Regions from separate parts of the Niameybacter sp. genome, predicted to be linked through region 1. Evidence: riboswitches for the same ligand, from Rfam matches in the RefSeq annotation. Region 1 holds a riboswitch; the other holds the start of a gene.
The links. A riboswitch is a leader RNA that binds a small molecule or an ion and turns the genes downstream of it on or off. The one in region 1 is predicted to bind cobalamin.

Region 1 (4,583 bases):
ATGCTCGCTTAGCGCGATACAAACGCAATCATTTTCTTTATAACTTATTGGGAATAACGAGTTATGTCTAGTATAAGACTAAAGGTATGGGGCATACTAAAAAATGTTAATACTACATTAAGGAGGCTTACAAATGAAAAAATACGTTTGTACAATTTGTGGCTATATCCACGAAGGAGATACACCACCAGAAAAATGTCCAATTTGTAATGCGCCTGCAAGCAAATTTGAAGCCCTAGGTGAACAACTTGCTTGGGCAGATGAACATCGCATTGGTGTAGCCGGAGGGGTTGACCCTGAGATTATTGAAGGATTACGTGCTAACTTTATGGGTGAATGTACAGAAGTCGGCATGTACTTAGCTATGAGTCGCCAAGCAGACCGTGAAGGTTATCCTGAAGTTGCAGAGGCTTATAAACGCATTGCTTACGAAGAAGCTACACATGCTTCTTTATTCGCTGAACTTTTAGGTGAAGTGGTTAAAGCAGATACAAAATCTAACTTACAAGTGCGTGTTGAAGCCGAGTTTGGTGCTTGTGATGGCAAAAAGAAATTGGCAACACTCGCCAAAGCGCAGAACTTGGATGCTATTCATGATGCTGTGCACGAAATGGCAAAAGATGAAGCACGACATGGTTGTGCCTTTAAAGGCTTATTAGACCGCTATTTTAGCTAGGAGGATTCATATGACAAAAGTACGCTGTAGTGTAAATACCTGTTCCTACAACAAAGATAAAACTTGCTATGCCGAATGCGTAGCGATTGGTGGACAAGGTGCAATAATTGACCAAGCCACATGTTGTGGCACCTTTTTAAGTGAAGATGCCTATAGCAACTTAGCTGAACACACCACATATAAATCTTGTTGTGAGGCTGTAAGTTGTACAGTTGCATCCTGTATGCATCACAAAAATCATCAATGTACATTAGATTGTATTGATGTTGAAGACTCTGGGCATGCAACCGTTTATATAGAAACATGCTGTTCTAGTTTTAAAACCCTTTAAAGAGATTTTAATAGAGGTATTCTAGGCGTTATCGTGTACTACTTGATAACTTTTAGAATACCTTTTATACTGTAATAATAAGCTTATTTAAATCAATGTATAAACTTTAAAGATAAGGAATATATTAAAAGGGGAGTTAGAGATGAAGAAACAAAAAGCTTTAGAAGAGGCCTTAAGTATTCCCAATATATTAAGTTATATAAGGCTTTGTATTATTCCAATTTTTATATGGCGATATGTAACAGCTACTACCACAACAGACTATTTAGTAGCAGCAGGACTTATGATTTTATCGGGTCTAACAGATTTTCTAGATGGTTTTGTAGCAAGAAGGTTTCATCAAATCACTGAACTGGGCAAGTTTATTGACCCTGTAGCTGACAAACTTACTCAGGCTGCCATTATAGTTTGTCTTGTTTTTCGTTTTAAAGGTATGTTACTCCTTACGCTTATCTTTATCATTAAGGAAGTTACACAAGGATTGAGTTGCCTTATTCTCTATCGTGAAGGAAAAAAATTAGATGGTGCGCTTTGGTACGGAAAAGTTTCAACAGCTGTTTTCTATTTGGCGATGATTACTTTAATTGCTATACCTTCTTTAAGCAGTAGAGTTGCTGAGGGGCTAATTTTGACCACTATGGTTGTTTTAATTTTTGCATTTATTCGCTATATGATTATCTTTATACGGATGCATCAACAATAATACATACTTGACAAGCTTGTCAAATTATGTCATGATAAGCCGACAATAAAAATAATAACACGCATAAGGTGCTTGAAAAAGCTTAATAGGGAAAGTTAAGAGCTGCAGCCCCCGCTACTGTTACTAGGGACGAAGGTGAACATGCCACTGTAAGGAACACTTATGGTAAGGCCACCGGAGGATGAACTACGAGCCAGGAGACCTGCCTTATGCGTTAAACGTATTCTTTCGGAGGGAAAGACGTATGCTTTTACACGTTGATTCTATACGACTATCTAAGTTAGCAGAGAGAATATTCTGCTAACTTTTTTTATTGTATTTTATAACAGGAGGTTCGTATGCATAAACCTAGAGCAATGTTTCAAGGAACTGCTTCATCAGTTGGAAAAAGTGTTTTAGTGGCAGGGCTTTGCCGTATTTTTTATGAAGATGGTTACCGTGTTGCACCTTTTAAATCTCAGAATATGAGTCTTAATTCTTATATTACAGAAGATGGAAAAGAAATGGGAAGAGCACAAGTCATGCAGGCAGAAGCCGCAGGGATTAAGCCTCATGTACTTATGAATCCTATTTTGATTAAGCCTACTGGAGATATGAAGGCCCAATATATTATTGAAGGTGAGGTCTTTAAAGACATGACAGCTATGGCCTACCAGCAGTTCAAGCCAGAACTAAAGTCAAGGCTTAAAGTCCTTTATGAAAAGTTAGAAGAAGACTATGACGTAGTTGTATTAGAAGGGGCTGGAAGTCCAGCTGAAATTAATTTACGTGCTGGCGACTTAGTCAATATGGGAATGGCAGAACTTATTGATGCCCCTGTTATCTTAATTGGTGATATTGACAAAGGTGGTGTATTTGCCTCTCTAGTTGGGACGATTATGCTTTTATCCGAAGAAGAGCGTAAACGAGTCAAAGGGGTTATTATCAATAAGTTTAGAGGTGATATCGAGATTTTAAAACCCGGCCTTAAAATGCTAGAAGATATTATTCATATTCCTGTTTTAGGGGTTGTTCCTTACTTCAAGTTAGACTTAGAAGATGAGGATAGTGTCAGTACAGTATTAGATACACGTCCTACTATGACGACGGAGCAATTGGTCATTAAAATTATTCGGTTACCTCACCTTTCTAACTTTACAGACTTTAACCGTCTATTTGCCTTAGAAGGTGTATCCGTAAGTTATGCGACGCATGCTTATGAGTTAGAGGATGCAGATTTAGTCATTTTACCAGGTTCTAAAAATACTATTGATGATTTAAACTTTTTAAAAGAATCAGGTTTTGCTCCGGTTTTAAACAAACTTAAAGCATTAGGTAAAACAATCTTTGGTATTTGTGGTGGTTATCAAATGCTTGGACGACATCTTTATAATCCAAGTCTTATAGAAAGCGCAGTGGAACAAGTTGAGGGCTTAGGTCTTTTACCTCTTGATACGCAGTTTGAGACAGAAAAGACGATGACTCAAGTAAAGGGGAAAATTATAAGTGCCCAAGGACCTCTTAAAGATTGCTTAAATCAACCGATAGAGGGATATGAAATCCATATGGGGCAAACCATCTGGAAAGATGCATGCCTTATACCTTTTGTAGTACTCCATGAATCATTAGGTATCCAAGACCATCGCATTGAAGGGTACCATGACCCAGATGCCTTAGTATATGGTACTTATATTCATGGGATTTTTGACAAATTGGGATTTACCCTACCATTTCTTAATGCATTAGCCCTAAGAAAAGGCTTAGGTGAGAATACCATTAGACTTTCAGGAAGTATGCATACCGACTATCACGCTTTTAAAGAAAGTCAATATAGCCAATTGGCTAACGTTTTAAGAGATAGCTTAGACTTAGAAGCTATCCGCCATATTTTGTTTGAATCCTAAATCATATTCTAAATTACATCCTGAGGAGGACATTAACATGAAAAGAAGAAAATTTTTACAAGCTTTAATTATTGCAAGTTGTATGAGTATAGTAGGGTGCTCAAGCCCACAACCTACACCAGAAAAAGTACTCATATCTGAAGAAGCAGCACCTGAGTCATCCGAAGTAGCAAAAGATGTGGCTTACCCAGTAAGCATTGTAGACTCTACGGGTACAACTATTACGTTAAATGAAGAACCACAAAAAATTGTTTCTTTAGCTCCAAGTACAACCGAGATTTTAGGCGCACTCGGAATAAGTGATAAAGTCGTTGGTCGCACAAAATATTGTAACTATCCAGAAACTATTCAAGATGCAACAGATGTAGGAGGGACTTCTAATCCAAATGTAGAAACAATCGTTGCCTTACAACCTGACTTAGTTGTGGCTTCTACACATGTTTCAGATGAAGTTATTGCTAAATTAAGAGAAATTAATATTCCTGTTGCTTTCTTAAATGAACAAGAAAACTTTGAAGGTACTTACTCTGCTATTGAAAATATTGGTCTTTTAGTAGGTTGTACAGAAGAGGCAAAAATAGTAGTTGAAGGCATGCGCACACAAATTGAAGAAACTATTAAAAAGGTGAATGCCCTAAACAAGGAAGAAAAGCCTCGTGTATATTATGCCGTATGGTATGGCGATAGTGACTCAACTGCAGGAGGTGATACTTTCATTGGTGAAATGATTCGTCTTGCGGGTGGGGAAAACATTGCACAAGATGTAGAGGGTTGGAGTATTTCTAAAGAGAAAATCGTAGAAGGTAATCCAGAAATGATTATTGTACCAGCAGGTAATGGTATCAAAGAGGGGATGGAGACAACAGACTTCTATAAAGATTTAACAGCTGTACAAGAAGGTCATATTTATGAAATTAATCAAGATATGATTTCAAGACAAGGTCCACGCCTTGCAGAAGCCTTTGTAGCCCTTGCAAAAATTATTAACCC
Region 2 (4,583 bases), on a different contig from region 1:
AGGGTTGGGCAATGCCATTTTTCAAATACACGTAGGATATCATTTATAGGAGTTGAGAGACATAAGAAGTATAGACAACTTATACTAGCAAGTACCTTGAAGAATAGAAAAATACAAGTGTTTATACTAGTAATGGTTATCCCCATATAAGCATAAAAAATGTGGATAGACCATAAAAAAATAGTGTTATCTGTGGAAAAATCAAAGAGCAAAGTAAGTAAACTGAGTATTAAAAAGGTAAGTGGGATAGACAAGAGTGTACAATAAAGTCTAAAAGAGGTGCGTCCCTTGAAAATAGTGAGGCACCCCATAAGTATAGTCACACTTATAAATACAAAAAGTGAATGTGCTATTAGGCATGTAAAAAGTATAAGAAAACAAAATAAACTTTTTTGTAGAGGGTCAAACTTGCGAAGCGGTGAGTGATAAGCATATTGGTCAATGGCCTTCATTGCTTTTTAATTCCTTACTTTTTCCATGCAGATAGCCAAATCCATAGGCAAGTACACTTGCGCCTATAGCAGCTTGAAGGGCGAAGAGAAGACTTTCTATTTCACCACTAGCAGGTTCTATGAGAGGCTCAAACCATGGTTCATAGTTTGCATTGATGACTGTAATCATATTTTCAGCTTCCCCATCAGCTCCACCAAATTCAGCATCTTTAACAAGGAAAAGAGGCATAAAACTCAAGATGATAACAAGTAAAATAAGAATAAAATTAATAGGAAAAGATTTCTTAGATGATGGCATGAATTAAACCTCCTTTTTTAATCTGCCCAAATGAATGAGACCTTCGTTGCTATATTTTTGTAAGACATTAATGACTACTACAGTTAATAAGCCTTCACTAATAGCAAGAGGTAGTTGAGTAAGGGCAAAAATACTTAAAAACTCTAATAAGGAACCAGTAAATCCAGTTGTGGAGCTGGGGAAGGCTAATGCTAATTGGAAGGAAGTCATTACATAGGTAAGTAAGTCGCCTAAAGTGGCAGCTAGAAAAATAGCAAGCCAACGAGGCGCTTTTGTTTTGGAGATGAGCTTATAGATGAAGTAAGCAACAAAAGGACCTACAATTGCCATAGAAAATACATTGGCACCCAATGTTGTAATACCACCATGTGCAAGCAATAAAGCTTGAAAAAGAAGCACAATAGCACCTACTACAACCATGACTGTAGGACCAAGTAAGATAGCACCTAACCCTATGCCGGTAGCGTGAGAACAACTACCTGTTACAGAAGGAATTTTCAGTGCAGAAAGGATAAAAGCGAAAGCCCCTACCATGGCAAGAAGTAACTTATTTTGCTTATCTTCTGCAATAATTTTCTTAAGAGAGAGCAGTCCAGCTATAAAGAATGGAAGAGAAATAATACTCCAAGAGATACTCCAGCCAACAGGTAGAAATCCCTCCATAATATGCATGGACTGTGTATCTAAGGTGACAAGACCTGATACAAAGCAAAACATAGCAAAAATCATTAATCTTTTAGTCATACTTTCATCTCCTTTTATAAGTGATAGATAAAATACTTAATTAAAATGAATGCCTATAGGGCTTCTTTTGCATGAGAAATAAAAAGTTGACGAATTTGAGGGTTTTCACCTAGGCCATGTAAGCGTATAGAAGGTTTGATATGATGATTAAGGAGAATGTTTTGCCAAGTATTTGGCTCACATCCAGACATATCATGAAGTGCATGGTCACCTGCTACCAACATAAATGGGATTAGATAAGCTACTTGAGTTTTATTTTTGAGTAACTTAGGGAGTACCTCTGTAATTGTAGGATAGCCTTCTACAGTGCCAATGTAAATGTTGCTGTTAGTCTGTTGAAACATATATTCAAGTGCGCAATACGCTGAAAAGTTTGGATGAGATGTTCCATGTCCCATAAAAACAAGAGCTTCTTTGTCTTTTAAAGAAGGAAGGTAAGCCAGTGTAGCAGTAACAACTTGCTTGTAATCCTCTATCGTAGTAAGAAGAGGACGCCCTAGGCTTAAAATATGAAATTTACTTTTGAAGTTTTTGATGTCTTTAAGGAGTTTGTGATATTCATTTCCACAAATAATATGTAATGTTTGAATAAGCACTTCGGTATAGCCAGCTTTATAAATTTGAGTAAGAGCTTGAGATGGGTTAGGAATAATAAGCTGGTCACGAGTAGCTAATTTGTTAATAATCATCTGAGACGTATATGCTCTAAAAAAGGCATAGTCAGAAAAAGCATTTTGTAAATCTTGTTCACATTTTTCTATTGTTTTTTTTCGAGTATCTTCAAAGGTAGTTCCAAAACTTACAACAAGTAGAGCCCTTTTTGCCATGGTGCAACACTCCTTATGCAAAATGAAATAAAGGAATTTAGGTAATAAAAAAACCCCTAAGGGGTTATATGTAAAAAATGCGCATGAAAAGTACACAAAATACATATTACCGCCTTTCCCACCGAAAGAGTAATGTTTCATTTTAGGTAGGTCTCCTGGCTGACGAATCATCCTAACTTGTTCACCTTCCCATACTAAGTGTACAGTGGTTAAGCAAAGCTTTGAACAGTTAGTCCTCGTCTACAGTAGCGGGGGCTGCAGTGTGTCACACATTTCCCTTTTAAGCTGAGTAAGCGCCTAAAATGCTTTGTTTTAATATATGACAAGAATGGAGAAATTATATCTAATAGAAAGGGAAAAAATGATTAAGCATGTACTTTTTCTTGTAATGAGTAAATATGGTATACTAATAAGAAGGGATTATGAGTAAGTAGATATCATTAGGAGGAGACTAAGCGTGTTAGAAGAAATTTACCAAGCATTTTTAGAAAATATTCCATGGCCTACTTGGATTACAAGAATAGATTCAACGGTCTTATTTATAAATAAACATTACGAAGAAATGTATGATAAGAAAGCTAATGATATGGTGGGTAAACGTTATAAAGATGCATTGTCAACAGATATAGCAGAACAATATTATCAAGATCTTATGAGATGTGTAGAGAGCGGTAAGGTGTATAAAACAGGGCAACTAATCAAAGGGCGATACTTAGAATGCACTTTGTTTCCTATTCCCAATAAAGATAAAAAAGTAGTGGCTGTAGCAGGCGTTGTTTTTGATATTAGTGAGCATAAGGAGCGGGAAAAGGAGATTAGAAGCAGAAAAGATATTCTTAGGACTATTATAGATGCACTTCCAGAGACTATCTTCTACAAAGATAAGAAAAGTCATTTTTTAGGGTATAATAAGGCCTTTGAAAGCTACTATAACCAAAGAGGTATTTATGAAATAGAAGGAAAGACAGATTTAGAAATATATCAAGATGAACAAGTAGCAAGAGAATTTATTGAATCTGATCAGCGAGTTATAACAGATAAGGTGCCGCAAAAGTATGAACATACCATTATACAAGAAGACGGAGGGCTTTTGATAGAAGAGAATACAAAGGTACCTGTATTAGATGAAAAAGGAGAAGTATGGGGGATAGTAGGTCTGTCTAGAGATATTACAGATAAGAAAATATTTGAGGAAAAGTTAAAATATATTAGTGAAACAGATACTTTAACAGGACTGTATAACCGTTATAGCTTTGAAGAAAAAATTAAGTATTACCATAGGAAAGAATATTTACCATTGGGAATGATTATGGGAGATGTAAATGGACTAAAGCTGGTAAATGATACATTAGGACATTTAGAAGGAGATGAATTGCTAAAAGATATTGCTAAAGTATTAAATCAAACTTGTGCTAATAAAGGTCATATTTTTCGCTGGGGTGGGGATGAGTTTTTTATACTCATACCTAATTGTTCAGAAGCACTATGTGAAAAAATGATAGAAGAGATTTTGAGAGCATGTAATGCTAATGAGAAGAAATTTATTAATTTAAGCATTGCGCTAGGTGAAGTTGTTAAATATGATTTAGAAGAAGATATATATGATTATATTAGGAAAGTAGAAGAAAAGGTATATCGTAAAAAGCTTTTAGAAACAAAGAGTATGAAAAGTTCCATGCTTACTACATTGAGAAAAAGTTTAGAAGAAAAGAATATGGAAATAAATGAACATGCAACAAGAGTTGTGCAGCATGCACTAGCAGTAGGGAGAGCTATGCAACTTAAGGATGAAGACTTAGACGAGCTAGCATTGAGTGCAGAATTGCATGATATTGGTAAGATTACTATGCCAGAAGAACTTTTACTCAAAGCAGACAGATTGGTAAATGAAGAATTTGAAGTTTTAAAGATGCATGCAGAAAAAGGGTATCGTATCATTAATGCATCAGGTGAGCTTATAAGTGTAGCTAAAAATGTTTTGACACATCATGAGCGATGGGATGGAAAAGGATATCCTCTAGGTTTAAAAGAGAAAGAAATACCTCTTATGGCAAGGATTATAAATGTAGTAGATGCGTATGATGTAATGACAAAAAGACGTATATATAAGGAAATAATGAGTCCTGAGCAGGCTTGTGAAGAGTTAAAAAGGTGTGCAGCTACTCAGTTTGACCCAGAAATTGTAAAAATATTTATTGATGATTTAAAAAGTCGAGAGCAGGTTATGCCTTTGAATAATGGAGAGCATATAGGCTCATAATT

Region 2: linked by a shared signal. The riboswitch ahead of RRY75_RS09355 (sirohydrochlorin cobaltochelatase) and the one ahead of RRY75_RS05635 (cobyric acid synthase) in region 1 are both predicted to bind cobalamin.

The regions. Positions count from the first base shown of each region.
Region 1 is NZ_JAVVQU010000014.1:16,194-20,776, reverse strand. Features, by position in the region: gene RRY75_RS05650 (NADH peroxidase) at 134-676, shown strand; gene RRY75_RS05645 (DUF1540 domain-containing protein) at 687-1,007, shown strand; gene RRY75_RS05640 (CDP-alcohol phosphatidyltransferase family protein) at 1,150-1,710, shown strand; cobalamin riboswitch at 1,760-1,934, shown strand; gene RRY75_RS05635 (cobyric acid synthase) at 2,049-3,593, shown strand; gene RRY75_RS05630 (ABC transporter substrate-binding protein) at 3,631-4,583, shown strand, end outside.
Region 2 is NZ_JAVVQU010000030.1:6,328-10,910, reverse strand. Features, by position in the region: gene cbiQ (cobalt ECF transporter T component CbiQ) at 1-452, opposite strand, end outside; gene RRY75_RS09365 (energy-coupling factor ABC transporter substrate-binding protein) at 439-750, opposite strand; gene RRY75_RS09360 (energy-coupling factor ABC transporter permease) at 754-1,494, opposite strand; gene RRY75_RS09355 (sirohydrochlorin cobaltochelatase) at 1,548-2,321, opposite strand; cobalamin riboswitch at 2,450-2,637, opposite strand; gene RRY75_RS09350 (sensor domain-containing diguanylate cyclase/phosphohydrolase) at 2,779-4,581, shown strand.